2 regions of the Marinobacter antarcticus genome follow, and region 1 is predicted to be linked to the other one. Evidence: riboswitches for the same ligand, from Rfam matches in the RefSeq annotation. Region 1 holds a riboswitch; the other holds the start of a gene.
The links. Region 1 has a riboswitch for thiamine pyrophosphate ahead of BUA49_RS03315 (3-oxoacyl-ACP reductase). Riboswitches for the same ligand answer to the same signal wherever they lie in the genome.

Region 1 (7,768 bases):
CAGTGTTGGTGACTGTGATATAGCAGAGTGTGGCGTTATAGTGCTTGGCGATGTCGATCGCGGTGTTGAGGGCTTTCGACATTTTCTCCGTGTGTGCGAGGTCGACGGGCACGAGTATCTTGCTATACATGGCGCTTTTCCTTATCCCGATTCAAGTGTTGAACCATTTTCTTCTGCTATCAAAAGCGTGGCAGCATTTACCGGATATATCCAACCAACGAGTCCCGGATGCAAACCGGGGCTATTGCCCTGCACATTACAAGCCCCGTTAAGCCCGCAAGCGCCTGCGTTTTACCCCTCAAGATTCCGTACTCGCTGCGCCAGTATGGAAAAATCGAAGAGCCTTCCTTTGGGCAGAAGCAGCAGTAGCAGCGACACTGCAATCGGCACCAGTGCTGCCAGCAGGAAAGATTCCAGTAAATACGTGGTGGGTGCGCCCGGTGCCGGGAATACTATAAGCCCGGCAACCAGGCCGGCGAAGGTGCTGAGTGCGGCGTTGTAGCTTTGGTAGCGGGCGTTGTAGAAGCCAAAAAAGACCGGGAATGCCGCTGCGCAGCACAACAGATCTGCCAGCAGGAACAAGTAAAGCACACTGTAGCCTTGCGCGGCGACGAACAGCACCGGCACCGACAGCAGCACGATCAGCCAGCGCGACAGCGACAGCAGGCTATGGTTACTCAGTTTTGGCAGTAACCGGCGCAGGTCTACCACCATAATGCTGGTCAGCCCGCTGATGGTAGAGTCGGCGCTGCTCATAATCAGGGCCAGCCCGAAGGGCAGCAGGCCGATGGCAAACCACAGCGGAACATCCGCCAACAGCACGCTGAACAGGGCTACCGAACCATCACCCGGCAAGTCCAGCCCCACAAAAGCCAGCCCGAACAGACCCATGATGAAAATAATGGGGAAGCTCAGCAGGCCGCTAATGATGAAGCCGTTGCGGATGACCTTGTTATCGCGGGCGGCGAAGATTCGCTGCCAGGTTCCCTGGTAAAACAGCCCGGTCAGCACCACCGCGATAAAGAACGTGAGGCCGGATTTCAGGCCGTTGATGTCCAGGGGATCAAGAAGGTGTGGTGCTTTTTCCTGCAAGCCTTGCAGCGCCGGGGTCAGACCACCTGTGGCTTGCCAGCCGAAGCCGATCAGCAGAATCAGAAAGGGCAGGATTACCAGCATCTGCACCCGGTCGGTAAAGATGGTCACCCGCAGCCCGCCGTACAGGGTGTAGAGCAGGGTAGCGGCCATCACAATACTGGCGGTAAGCCAGAGGGGCACCGGAGCCAGCAAGGCGACCATTTTTGCAATGGCGGTCAGGCCTGCGGTCAGGCTGATAAACAGATAGAAAACCATAATGACCAGCACGAAACCGTACATCACCCGGCCGTAGCGGCCGAGCACAAACTCGGTGAGGGTGTGGCCTTCGGGCATCAGTGTGCGAATGCGATTCCCCAGGGGGATCATAATCAGACGTGGCGCCAGTGCGCCCAGGGCGTAACCGGTAACAGCACCAATGCCGCCCCAGGTCGCGGCCTGCGCCGGGCCAAACAGAATCCAGGTGCCCAGAGTGGTGGCCAGTAGCGTCAGCAGAGTGGCGGAACTGCTCTGGCTGTTACGGGCGACCAGAAAGTCGTCCAGTTTGTCCTGTTTTCGGCGGGCGTATATCAGGCCAGGTATGGCAAACAGAGCGGCGAATAAAACCAGCCACACAAGTGCGGTAGAGGAGCTTAACATCGGGTGTCTTCCTTGCCCTGGAGGCGGATAACGCAATCGTCAAAAGTGGCTTACCACCGGGACAGTCGCGAAGGAAGAAAGACACACACAGGCGTGCGTAAAGCGGCGCTTTCCTTCCCTTCGCCGGCATTACCCGGATCAGGTTCGAAGGGTTACCGCATTGCATGCGGAATCTCAGCCGTTAACCGGCTCCCCCAGGATTGTAGACAGAGTAGGAAGTCTGCCAGTACTTGTCAATTGCAGGTATCTTGGCCTACATAACCGCACATCTGGTGTGTTATGGTTTTGATTCGACACGGGGTGTCCTGCTTGCAGGGCTGAGATAACACCCGTTGAACCTGATCCAGTTCACACTGGCGAAGGGATGTCAGCCGCAGGCGTCCGCCAGATACAGCGCCGCATCTGTCACTTCATGCCTTCGCCTCAGCTATGAGGTGTTTATGTACAAATCCGTCCGTCTTGATCAACAGCTGGTTTTAATAACCGGTGCTGCCCGCGGCTTGGGCGAACACTTGGTGCGCGCGTTTCTGCGCGAAGGCGCCAGCGTGGTGATCAACTACCGTAACAGCGCCGAAGCGGCGCACAGGCTGGCCAGCGAAGAACCTGTACGTGCGCTCGCGGTTCAGGCTGACGTCACCGATCGCGCGGCAGTGCAGGCGATGTTTGCCCAGGCACGACAGCATTTTGGAACGCCGGTGACCACGGTGATCAACAACGCCTTGCCGGACTTTTCATTCAACGGCGATGCCCGCCCAAATGCGGATCAGCTGACCTGGGAAAATCTGAACCAGCAGTTTGCCGGTGTGGTGGGCGGTGCGCTGAACACTACCCAGGCCGCACTGGATGGCATGCGTAAAGCCGGCTTTGGCCGCATTGTGAATGTGGGAACGAATCTGTTTCAGAACCCGGTGGTGCCTTATCACGATTACACCGCAGGCAAAGCGGCTTTGCTGTCGCTCACCCGCACTCTGTCGCAAGACCTGGGGCCAGATAATATCACCGTAAATATGGTCTCCGGTGGCCTGCTGCGCACCACCGACGCATCCGCCGCTACGCCTGAGGCGGTATTTGATTTTATCGCTGCCAGCACGCCGTTGCGGAGGGTAACCACGCCTTCGGAGTTTGCCGATGCCACGCTGTTTTTTGCCTCGCCCTGGGCACGCTCGGTCACCGGGCAGAATCTGGTGGTGGACGGCGGTTTGGTGAAAAACTGATGGCAGCCTCACAGTCGGAACAGCGCATGATGCACATCAACCTGTTCCTGATGGGCTGCGGCCACCACCGGGCTGCCTGGCGCCATCCGCAATCGGCTGTGGAGCAGTTGGGCGATATCCGCTATTACGAGCGTCTGGCGCAAACCGCCGAACGCGGCAAGCTGGACGCAGTGTTCTTTGCCGATAGCAACTCGGCGGGTAATGTCTCCGACGGCAGCTGGTGGTATCTGGAGCCACTTACGGCCATAGCGGCCATGAGCAGAGCTACAGAAAACATCGGCTTCATCAGCACCGTTTCCAGCACGTTTTACACACCGTTCCACGCCGCCCGTCTGGTGGCCTCACTGGATCACATTTCCGGCGGGCGTATTGGCTGGAATGTGGTCACCTCGATGTTCGATGTGGAAGCACGCAACCACGGTTATGAAGCCATGCCGGGCCATGCCGAGCGCTATCGTCGCGCTGACGAATTTGTGCAGGCGGTGCTGGGATTGTGGGATTCCTGGGCCGATGACGCCCTGATGTTTGATCGCCAGGGCCACTATGCCGACCCGGCCAAAGTGCGGCCCATTAACCACAAGGGAGAGTTTTTTCGGGTGGATGGCCCGTTGAACGTTCCCCGGCCGGTGCAAGGGCATCCGGTGCTGTTTCAGGCAGGAGCCTCGGAGCAGGGCCGGGAGCTGGCGGCCAGATGCGCAGAGGCAATCTACGCTGTGGCTTACGACTTGCCGGCGGCTCAAAGCTACTACCGCGATATCAAGCGGCGGGTCAAAGCGGCCGGGCGTGATGTTACGGTGCCGATCATGCCTGGTTTGGTCACCTACGTGGCACCAACCGAAGCGGAGGCGTTGGCGAAGCAGCGTGAGCTGGACGAGTTGTTGCCCTCCGAAGCATCTTTGCGCCAGCTGGCCATGTTCATTGATCAGGACTGTTCTGGCTGGGATCTCGATGCGCCGGTGCCGCCCCTGCCGCCGCTGGAAGAGTTTAGCGGGCCGCAAGGGCGTTACAGCACCATATTGCGCATTATTGAAACCGAGCAACCCAGCCTGCGCCAGTTGCTGGGCCGGCTTGCAGCGGGTGGTGGCCACTGCAGCATAGTGGGTACACCGGGGCAGGTTGCCGACAAAATGGAGCACTGGTTTAACAACGACGGCGCCGACGGTTTCAATCTGATGCCGCCGTCTTTGCCCTCCGGTATTGAGGACTTTGTCGAGCAGGTGGTGCCGGAATTGCAGCGTCGCGGGGTGTTTCGTACCGAATACCAGGGCCATACCCTGCGAAGCCATCTTGGATTGGCGCGGCCTGAGTGAGCACCGGTGTAGTTGACACCTTCAGGTTGCTGTACTTGACTACCTAAAGCATTGCTGCGGTTTACGTTTCCTCCGCGGCCTCTGGTTGCTCCAGCGGCAACGGAACGTCTGCGTTAGGCAACTCACGATGAAAGGAGATAACCGTGAAAAGAGTAGAGGGTAAGGTAGCTGTAGTAACAGGCGGCGTATTAGGCATAGGCCGGGCAACTTCTCTGCTATTGGCACAAGAGGGAGCAAAGGTTGCCGTCGTGGATATCAAGGATGAAGAAGGCCAGGACGTTGTAGACGAGATTGCAGCTTTTGGCGGAACAGCAAAATTCTGGCACCTGGATACCACAGCGGAGGATGAGGTCAAAAGCGTTTTCGCTGATATTGTTCGTGAATTTGGCAAGATTGATGTTCTCGTTAACAACGCAGGCATCTCCGGGGTGGATAAACCTACCCATGAAATAACCGAAGAGGAATGGGACAAAGTTATAAGCGTTAACGTTAAAGGTGTTTTCCTCTGTGCCAAGCATGCGATCCCATACATGCAGAAGGCTGGTGGTGGAAGTATTATTAACATGTCGTCTATTTATGGCCTTATAGGCGCTGGGGATATCCCTCCGTATCATGCGTCTAAAGGTGCCGTTCGGCTGATGAGCAAAAACGATGCTCTGCATTATGCAAAAGACCATATCAGGGTTAATTCAGTGCACCCCGGCTTTATCTGGACACCCTTGGTAGAAGATCTGGCAAAAAGATCATCTGAGGGAGTTAAGGCATTCAGGGAGCATCTCGACAGTCTTCACCCGATTGGGCATATCGGGGAGCCAGATGATATCGCCTATGGTGTTCTGTACCTTGCTTCAGACGAATCTAAATTTGTTACCGGCAGTGAGTTGGTTATAGATGGAGGTTACACCGCTAAATAACGTTGAGCGCCCATGCTATACCTGACAACACGAATCACCTGACGCCCTCAGCGCAGGTGGTTTCTGATTACGCACATTGACCTTTTGATTTGTAAATGCAACTACAAAGTTGGCAGGAACTGTGGCAGGCTCATTGTCCGTTTTTGAGCAGGCAGTGATGTATGCCCGGATCTTCCAGTAAAAATAAATCGCCGCTGTGGCATGTGCGTTTTTGGCCCTCATGGGCGCTGGTATTCGCGTTATATCTGCTGTCATTTTTGCCTATGTCTTCCAAGCAGAAGCTGGGAAGGCGGCTGGGTTGTTTCCTGAGTAGCAAACTCAAATCCCGTGCTCGGGTTGCTGACCGCAACCTGGACATCTGCTTTCCCGATCTGGACAAGGAAGCCCGAAAACAGCTGGTGCAGGATAACTTCATTGCATGCAGCCGCGGCTTTCTGGAGAGTACCCATGCCTGGTGGCGCGATACGTCGCCCTATTGCGAAGCTGCCGATGTGCAGGGGCTGGAGTATCTCAGGGAAGCGCAAAGCAAGGGTAAAGGCGTGCTGTTGATTGGCGGTCATTACAGCATTTTTGATTTCGCGTTACCGCTGGTTGCCTGTCACCTGAAAAATCCCGGGTACGTCTACCGACCCAACAATAACCCGGTTATTGATCGTATGATCGAAAAAGGCCGTCGTCGCCATTTTGGTATCCGGCCGTTCACCAAGCGTGAATTGCGGCCAATGGTGTCTTTTTTGAAAAAGGGCGGTGAAATCTGGTTTGCCTGCGATCAGGATTTTGGCGGAAAAACTGAACTGTTCGTGCCATTTTTTGGTGTCGAAACCGGGTGTATTACTTCCCCAAGCTACATCGCCAAGGTATCTGGCGCCTCGGTGATTTGCGTCAGCCACCTCCGGATGCCCGATGGCGGCTATCGTGTGGTGTTCTCGCCGATACAGGCCGATTTCGGAGTCGACAAGCATAAGGATACCGAGGTCTGGAACCGGTACATTGAGGACACCATTCGTGAACAGCCTGATCAGTATTTATGGCTGCACAAGCGCTTCAAAACCCGCCCCGAAGGGGTAGGTAAAGTCTATTGAAAGGCTAGTCGAACGCCGAGCTGATGACATCGCGATAATTCCGGATGCGCTGCACATAGTGCACCGGCTCATAGCCACGTGCGTAGCCATAGCGGGTACTCGGGTAATAGCGTTTGTCGGCTTTTAGCGGCAGCACCTCTTTCATATCGTCCCAGGAATCCGGGTTTTTGCCCAACTCCCGTGCCAGCTGGCGGGCGTCCAGAAGGTGGCCGCGGCCAATGTTGTAGCTGGCCAGTGCCAGGAAGGTGCGATCCGGCTCTGGAATGGTATCCGGCAGCCGGCGATGGCGATCTGCCAGGTAGCGGGCGCCCCCATCAATGGCGGCTGTGGGGTCGAGGCGATCCATCACGCCGAGGGATTCTGCCGTACGCCGTGTCAGCATCATGATGCCGCGAACCCCGGTGGGCGACACGGCGGATGGGTCCCAGTGGGATTCCTGATAGGCCAATGCGGCCAGCAGATCAGCTGGCATGCCAGTGGCGATTTCGGCCTCGGAGAACCGGGTAATAAAACCCGGAAGGCGTTCGTCAATGCGGCGATTGAGCGCCCGGAGGTCGACGAAATCGAACTCGCCAATGTAGGCGTAATAACGGCTTTCGACGTAACCCATGGCTGCGTCGCCCTCTGTGCTGTTCATCCATTCATGCGCCGTTCCCGCCAGCTCCTCGGAGCCTGCCGGCAGATACCAGCCGAGGTTGTTGCCCTGGGTCAGGTTCATGGCCACTTCCAGATGGGGGAAGTGACGGCGCATTACCTGAACAATATTGGAATCGGCCACAGTGCAGTCAATATCCTGCCTGGCCACGTCGGAAAGCAGTACTTCTGTCGTTTTACTTTCGTCTTCGATAAAGGTGATGCCTTCGTGCTCGTCGGCAAGCTTATTCAGCGTTTCCACGTAGCTGGAGCCGGCTGTTACCGCAATGCTGATGTTTGGCATATTTTCGGGTTTGCGGGGCATCGGGCGCATTGCCCGGTGGCACACCAACTGCTCGACAATTTCTGTGTGGGCGGGGCCACGGGTGAACTTTTCGCTTCGTGATGGCAGGTGTGTCAGCCCTGCGGCGGCCATGTGGGTGTTGCCGGATTGCAGCGCCTGCAGAACGGCAGCGGTTGAATCGTACATGGTCCAGTTAACTGTCCAGCCCTTGCTGTCGGCAAACTGTGATATCAAGCTGTATTCCGGTCCGACCGGGTTTTCATGGCGGTCAAGATAGTAAGTGGTGGAGCCGTTGCGTGTAGCCACCTCCAGGACACCAGTCTCTTCCGGGGGAGCTAGCTGTTCTGATGGTTTGGCACTGGCGGCAGAACCAGCGTTGCCCTGGCCGCAGCCAGTCGTAATAATGAAGGTAAGCGGAAGAAGCACTCCCCCCAACACTCGCAGCTTGTGAACCATAGAAGACCTCAGCGTTTGATTTCCCTATTTTTACGTACCTCCCGGAACAACATATCACATTGATTTCAAACAGCGTACGCAGTGGAGAGGTGGTTAAATTCATCAAAAAACGATCGTCTTATGC
Region 2 (7,768 bases), on a different contig from region 1:
GCCACAGCATGCAGCAGTGCGCTTTGTTCCTGGGGCAGGGTGCTGTCCTGCGTCGCTAGTGCGGCAAGGCAGTCCGGGCCTAGCAGGTTCGCCAGAAGAGATGCGCCTGCTGTATCAACTCGTCCCAGGCCTTTGATATCAATGTTGTCAGAGTTCCACTGCTGGCCCGAATACTCCGCCGCCCGCTGTTTGAGTGTTTGATAGTCGGCGAGCATCCAGTCCCCGTGGATAGCCAGCTCGCCGCTTTCAACGGTCAGCCTTCCAGGCTGGCGACTGGCCTGGGAGGCGTTTTCATTTTCTGGGGAACTGGCACGTATTTGCACGGGTGTCAGAATTCCAAAGGTTGGTTTGTCCGGTTTATTAGCTTACTAGCTTAGAGACTGCAGACGCTATCTGCCAGTATCCGACGGTCTTCCTCGTCATGACTGGCAAGCACAATGAGAGCACCTTGCGTTTTTTGCTCCAGTAGAAGTTGCCTCAGAAGATCTCGTGCCTCGCTGTCCAGGCCTGTAAGCGGCTCGTCCAGCAGCATCACTGGCTGCTGACGCAGGATCGCCCGCAGCAGAGCAACACGCTGGCGCTGGCCGCCAGAAAGGTCACCGGGTAATCGCTTGCCGAAGTTGCCAAGGCCCACGCTTTGCAAACCCCGTTCGATTGCTTGCTGATCCGCCGGTGAGAGTTTCAGCCCCGGGTGAATGCCCAGACCAATGTTGGCCTCAACGCTCAGGTGCTCGAACAGGTTGTGCTCCTGGAACACGCTGGTCATTGGCCGTTCCCAGGGCGGCAGGTGGCGAATGCTTTTGTCTTGCCACAGGATGTCGCCGGATTGAGGTTCAAGAAAACCTGCCAAAAGATTCATCAGCGTTGATTTCCCGGATCCACTGGCACCATGGATGGCGATGCACTGACCTGGCTCCACAGTGAAATTAAAGTTCCACGGAGTTTCTTGGCCCGGATAGGCGAAAACCAGGTTCTTTACCTCAAGCATGTTCATGCTCCGGAGCTGTGCGGGATGAGTTGATCGCCAGGCCGTTTCTGAACAGGGGCGAGCCCAGCCGGTTAAACAGGCTGAACAGAATCAGCAGAAGCAGTACCAGCCACAACCCGGTCGCGGCGGCAGCATCAATCCGATAGCTGCCCAGTTGCTGGTAAAGCAACACCGGCAGGGTGGGTTGGCCCGGGCTCCCGAACAGGGCGATAACGCCGAAATCCCCCAGTGACAAACCGGTGCCGTAGGCCATTGCCAGTGCCAATGGCCGGCGCAGGCGCGGCCAGTGCAGCCAGCGCCAGCGATACCAGCCCAGCACGCCGAGCTGATCGGCCTGCTGACGGCTTGCCGCATCCAGGTTTCCCATTGGCCCTCGGAGCATCTGCAATACAAAGGGCAATGCCATCATTGCGTTGATCAGCGTAACCAGTACCAGCCCTTCGCTGGAATTACCCAGGCTCGGTCTGAACAGCAAAAACAGACCCGTGCCGAGAACCAGCGGCGGGACCATCAGCGGCAGGTAGGCCGCCACATCGGTAAGCCGGGTAATGGCAGGCCTGGACGCTGTGGTTCCGCAAGCCAGAATCAGCAGCGCGGCGCTCACGGACATCAGCCCGGCGGGCAGGGCGATGGCCAGGCTTCTCAGAGTGGCATCAAGCAATGCGGGATTAACCGAAAAGCTGCTGTCCGGAAAAAATGCCGAGCCCATGCCTGGAAGCCCCCTGAGCAAAATGGCCATCAGCGGCATCACCAGAAACAGCAAAAACAATCCAAGGGTGGTGCCGTCTCCCAGGCGCGCCCAGAGTGAGCTGCCGGCTTTGCTTCGATGTGAGGCAACCTGCCTGTCCGGGAGTAGCGATGCGGTGAGCCCGTGGCGGGCTGCCAGCCACCAGAGAAAGCCGCAAATGACCAGCTGAACCATGGCAAGAAGAGCGGCCTGGCCGGCATCAAATTCGAAGCGCAATGACTGGTAGATTGCAACCTCAATGGTCGTGGCCGCCGGACCGCCTCCAAGGGTCATTACAATGGCAAAACTGGTAAAACACAGGGTGAACACCAGGGCCGCGAGGCCGGGCATGACAGGTTTCACGGCCGGCCATTCCACGGCACGCCAATACCACCAGCGGCCAAGCCCTAATTGCGCGGCAACCCGGCGCTGCGATGCCGGTGCGCTCTCAATCGCTTGTAACAGAATCCGTGCAGCCAGGGGCGCGTTGAAAAACACGTGAGCCAACACAATGCCGTTGATACCATAGAGGTTCCAGGAGGCGCCCAGCCAGTCGTTGGCCAGGCCAGTGAACCAACCCTGACGCCCGTACACACTGACCAGGCCGGATACCGCCACAATGGAGGGAAGCACGAGGCTCAGCTCCATTAAACGGAGCAAAACAGCGCGGCCGGGAAATACCGGTTGCCTTGCCAGAATTCTGGCAATCGGGACGGCCACGAGCAAGCTGAGTACCACAGAGAGAAATGCCTGCCAGACGGTAAAGGTCACCACCGTGCGCAGGTAACGGTTACGCCAGAGCTCGCTCAAATCTGGTAGCGAAGCCTCCCAGATCAACGCACCCAGCCCCGCCACTGCCAGCACGATTAATGCACTGGCTATAGCCAGCCCGGGCCAGAGCCGCCACCCGGGGTGGCTGAAAGGTGCAGAATGGCATTGAGAGTGCCATTGAGAGCGCCATTGCGAGCGCCGTTCAGAGCGCCGTTGGTAACTCATGAAATTATCCACGCTCGTTTATTAACGTGTCATGGCATCCAGCCACTCATTTAGCCATTCGCGCCGGTTCTCGGTGACGGCCTTCGGGTCAAAATACAGCGCTTGTGCAGGCTGAATCAGTTTGTCGAACACCTCTGGCAACTCGTCGCCCAGATCCGTAGCGGGGTACATAACGTTTTTCAGCGGAATGTGGCGCTGAAAATCGGCGCTGAGCATGAAGTCGAGAAACGCCCGGCCCAGTTCTTTTTTGTCGGATGACTTTACCAGAGCCGCCACTTCAACCTGCAGATAGTGACCTTCCTTGAATTCAGCAGCTTGGTAACGGTCGGTTTTGTCCACTGCCATGTGGTACGCAGGGGAGGTGCTGTAGGAAAGAATCATGGGCGCCTCGCCATTCATGAACAGCGAGAAATAGCCGTCGCTCCAGCTTTTGGTTGTAGTGAGGATTTTGCCCTTGAGTTGCTGCCATTTCTCCGGAGCCTGGTTGCCGTATACATGGCGCATCCACAACAACAGGCCGAGGCCGGGCGTGCTGGTTCTGGGATCCTGGATGATAATCTTCAGACCGTCGGGCGCAGCGATAAGCTCCGCCAGGCTCGCCGGCGGCTCGGGCAGTTGTTCGGTATCGTAAACAAACGCGAAGTAGCCCCAGTCGTAAGGCACGAACACCGGGTCCTGCCAGTCGATGGGCAGTTTCACGGCTGACAGATCGATTTCATGGTTAGCGAGCAAACCCGTCTGTCGCGTTGTTTCCATGGTGCCAGTGTCCAGCCCAAGCACCAGGTCGGCCTGGGTGCTTTCGCCTTCCAGGCGCAGGCGCTGAAGAATGTCGCCGCCGCTGTCCAGAACCACGTAGTTGATCTGGCAATTACAGGTCTGCTCAAAGGCTTTTTTAACGGCCGGCCCAGGGCCCCATTCGGCAGCAAAAGAAGGGTGGGTATAAATCGTGAGTGTGGATGCCTTCTGAGCATTTGCAGGCACAGAGGCCAAGGTGAGCAAGAACAGTGTAAGCGCTCGAATGAGCATGATGTTGTAACCTCCACGGCAGATCAGGGGTAACCATAAAAGGCAACCGTGCCGCGGGCCCCACCAAAGCCGGTGAGTGCTCAATCCCTTCGCCGGCATAATCCGGATCAGGTTCCGCGGGTATGGTCTCAGCCCGGCATTTGCCCGGCACCCCGTTGAGTTGCGTTGAGTGTACCATGCCCAAAGTGGCAATTCTTTATGGCGGCAGCGCAAGCCTGTATTGTGCGACGAGCTGTTCTGGCTGCCAACGATAAGCCGCCGGTTGCCAACTATAAAGAGCAAGGAGAAAGCAGGTGCCAAAGTTTCTACACACAGCTGACTGGCAGATGGGCCGGACCTACAGCCGGTTTGACACCGAAGACGGTGCTGCGCTGGTTGAAGCACGCTACGAGGCCATCGAACGGCTGGCGGCGCTGGCGACCGAGCATCAGTGTGATGCAGTGCTGGTGGCCGGTGATGTGTTTGATGCCCAGACGGTCTCTGATCGCACCATCCGGCGGGTGTTCAATGCCACCCGCGGCTTTGACGGCCCCTGGGTGATGCTTCCCGGCAACCACGATGCGGCGCTCGCGGAAAGTGTCTGGACGCGCGCAAAGCGGCTTGACGCGGTGCCGAAAAACGTCTATCTGGCGCTTGAGTCCGGTGTTACCCCATTGCCAGAGCAGGGTATCGCTGTGCTGTCTGCACCCCTGACTCAGCGCCATACCTATGGCGACCTGACCCAGCCCTTCGACGATATGGAAACGCCACCGGAATTGTTGCGCATAGGCCTGGCCCACGGCAGCGTGCAAGGTTTGCTGCCTGAAGACATAGATTCAACAAATCCCATCGCCCCTGACCGCACAGAAACCGCAAAGCTGGATTACCTGGGTCTGGGAGACTGGCACGGCGTGCGGGAGATCAACGCGCGCACCTGGTACAGCGGCACGCCGGAGCCGGAACGTTTCCGTAATAACGACGCGGGTTATGTGTTGATTGTTGATATCAAAGAACCGGGCGCAACACCGAAGGTGACCCGGCATGAAACTGCGCGTTATCAATGGCACCAGTGGCGGGAAAGTTTGTCGGTACCCTCTGATTTGGATGAGTTGTTGCATCGAATCAGCCAGTTGCCTGAAGCCTCTGTTCTGGATTTGAAACTGGCGGGCACTCTCACACTGGCGGGTGACCAGAAACTGACCGAAGCCCTCTCCATCGCAGAGGCACGCTATCGCGCCGTTACCTGCGACCGCACCAGGCTGCAACTTGAGCCCACAGACGACGATATTTCCGCACTGCTCGCGGATGGTTATCTCGGAGAAGTGGTTCAGGAGCTGCGGGAGAGCCAACAGGCAGTGGATAAGGGCAGTGACGCAGAGGTTGCGCGCGATGCGCTGGCCATTCTGGCCAGCCTGCTCAAGCCGAAGGACGCGGAGGTGGCCCAATGAAGCTTCAGCGTCTGCGAGTTGAGCAGTTTCGTCAGTTCCGACAAGGCCTGGAGCTGGATAATCTGCAGCCCGGTATTAACCTGATACACGGCCCCAACGAATCCGGTAAAAGCACTCTGGTTCGCGCCATTCGTGCCGCGTTTTTTGAGCGCTACCGGTCAAAATCCGCAGAAGACCTGGCTCCCTGGGGAGATTCCTCTGCGGCCCCGACGGTTGAGCTCGTGTTTGAACACAACGGACAGCGCTGGCAACTGGACAAGCGTTTTCTCAAGCGACATCGCTGTGATCTTCTGGTAGACAGCACAGCGTTCAGCGGTGAAGAAGCTGAAGAGAAACTTGCTGCATTGCTGGGCTATCAGTTCCCCAAAAAGGGCGCCAGCAAAGAAGAACACTGGGGTATCCCAGGCTTGCTCTGGGTGGAGCAGGGCACCGGGCAGAACATCGAAAAGGCTGTTCTGCACGCCGGAGGTCACCTGAAATCCGCTTTGAATAACCTGGTCGGTGAAGTAGCCAGCAGCGGCGGGGACGACGTTATCCAGGCAGTGGAGCAGCAAAGGCAGGAGCTGCTGACAGCCACTGGAAAACCACGGGGTGACTATCTTGCGCTGGTAAACTCCCGGGAGACGCTGCAACAGAACGTCTCCGATCTGCAGGCGCGGGTCGACCAGTATAAGGTTCAGGTAGACCGCCTGGGCACTCTGGCGGCTGAGCACGAGCAGGCCAATCGGGAGCGGCCCTGGGAAGCGGCCCGGAGCAGCATGCAGCGTGCGGAAGCAAAATACCGGGAAGTCGAGGCGCTGCAGGAACAGCAGAACCGCGGTATGGACTCTCTAAAGCAGCTGCAGCAAAACCTCTCCTTGCTGCAACAGAGCCAGGCCCACTGGCGAAACCAGAACGAACAGCTGGAACAGCGCCACCAGAGCTATCAGGGCGCCAAAAAACAACTTGAGCAGGAAGAGCTCGTTAGCCCTGAGCTGGTGAAGGCGGTTGAGAGTGCCCGCAGCCATTATCAACTCGCCACTGGGGCCGTGCAGCAGGCCCATCTCAGGGACAAGCGGGAGCGCCTGCAAAAGGACCGCGCAAGAATTGAAGCAGAGTTGACCCGGCTGAAGCAAAGCCAGGAAAAGGCCAGGGGCATCCAGACATCGCTGGACGACGCCCGAAAACAGAAACAGCAAAACCAGATTGACGCCAGTGCGTTGCTTCAGCTCAAGCAGACCCAGCGCGAACTGGATGACGCGAATATCCGCATTCAAACCGTCGCCACTCGGGTTACCTGGAACCTGGCCGAAGGCAAAGGCCTGACGCTGGATGGACAGAACATTGCGGGGCAGGGTGAAAAGCTTCTTTTAGAACCCGGTGTTATCGAGATTCCGGGCCTGGGCAGTCTTGGCATTCAACCCGGCGGTGATGACCTTGCAAGCCTCCGCCGCCAGCTCGAGCGACTGCAACAATCACTGTCGCAGCAATTAGCTGCTCTGGCCGTTGAGTCCGTTGAGGCGGCTGAGCTGAAGCGGGGCCGACTGCAGGACGCGGAAGCGCAGATACAGCGTTTCGATGAACTGCTGAAATCCCTGGCCCCTGGCGGGCTGGAGCAACTGAATTCGGTGGGTGCTGATCTGGAATCCGAATTGCTCGCCCGCACCGCCGAACTCGAAGCCTTGCCAGCAGCGGCGCTCAATGACGGAGACGCTAAATCCCTGAGCCTTGTGGAGTCTGAGTTGAAGCAGGCGGAAGAGCGACTGGCGGAAGCGGAGTCCAGGCAACGGAACCAGGAAACCCTGTTGCTGAAAGCACGGCACACCTGCGATACGGCCCACCGCGAGTGGCAGCGGATGCAGGATGAGTTGAACGGCCCCGAACGTCAGCAGAAGATGGAAGCGCTCACCCGGGACATTGCTGCCGTTGAGAAGCAGCAGGCTGAGCTCGAATCTTCCCTGAAGGCGCGCGAAGCAAAAATCAGCGAGGCCCGCCCTGAGCTTCTGAAGCAGGACATCGAGCGATACCGGGCTACCGCCGAACATCAGGAAAACGCTCAACAAAAACGTGCCCTGGAACTGAGTGAGATCCGTGCAAGGCTTGAAGCCTGGGGTGCCGAAGGGCTGGAAGAACAGTGCAATGAACAAATGGCTGAACTGGAGCACGCCAACCGCCGGTACCTTGAACTGGATCGAAGGGCCAAAGCGCTGGATCTGCTCCTGAACCTGCTGAAGGAAAAGCGGCAGGCTTTGACGCGCCGGCTGCAGGCGCCATTACAGAAACACCTGGATCACTACCTGACCGTGCTGTTTCCGGAAGCCAGCCTGGAAGTGGATGAAAACCTGATGCCCGGAAAGTTCAGCCGGGGCAGCGAACTGGGCCAGATGGCCGAACTTAGCTACGGGGCCAGGGAACAAATGGGCCTGATCAGCCGCCTGGCCTACGCCGACCTGTTGCAGGAAGCCGGCCGCCCAACGCTGATCATTCTGGATGACACTCTGGTACACAGCGATGCCGACCGCCTCGATGGCATGAAACGTATCCTGTTCGATGCGGCAACCCGGCATCAGATACTGCTGTTTACTTGTCATCCCGAAAATTGGCGAGATCTGGGCGTTGAACCCA

Region 2: linked by a shared signal. The riboswitch ahead of thiB (thiamine ABC transporter substrate binding subunit) and the one ahead of BUA49_RS03315 (3-oxoacyl-ACP reductase) in region 1 are both predicted to bind thiamine pyrophosphate.

What each region holds. Positions count from the first base shown of each region.
Region 1 is NZ_FRAQ01000001.1:694,913-702,680, forward strand. It holds gene BUA49_RS03305 (universal stress protein) at 1-130, opposite strand, end outside; gene BUA49_RS03310 (sodium:solute symporter family transporter) at 292-1,731, opposite strand; TPP riboswitch at 1,830-1,937, opposite strand; TPP riboswitch at 2,018-2,113, shown strand; gene BUA49_RS03315 (3-oxoacyl-ACP reductase) at 2,172-2,945, shown strand; gene BUA49_RS03320 (LLM class flavin-dependent oxidoreductase) at 2,945-4,255, shown strand; gene BUA49_RS03325 (SDR family NAD(P)-dependent oxidoreductase) at 4,399-5,169, shown strand; gene BUA49_RS03330 (LpxL/LpxP family acyltransferase) at 5,331-6,251, shown strand; gene mltF (membrane-bound lytic murein transglycosylase MltF) at 6,256-7,644, opposite strand.
Region 2 is NZ_FRAQ01000002.1:345,577-353,344, forward strand. It holds gene BUA49_RS12975 (MlaE family ABC transporter permease) at 1-317, opposite strand, end outside; gene BUA49_RS12980 (thiamine ABC transporter ATP-binding protein) at 374-988, opposite strand; gene thiP (thiamine/thiamine pyrophosphate ABC transporter permease) at 981-2,711, opposite strand; gene thiB (thiamine ABC transporter substrate binding subunit) at 2,733-3,737, opposite strand; TPP riboswitch at 3,805-3,902, opposite strand; gene BUA49_RS12995 (metallophosphoesterase family protein) at 4,031-5,164, shown strand; gene BUA49_RS13000 (AAA family ATPase) at 5,161-7,768, shown strand, end outside.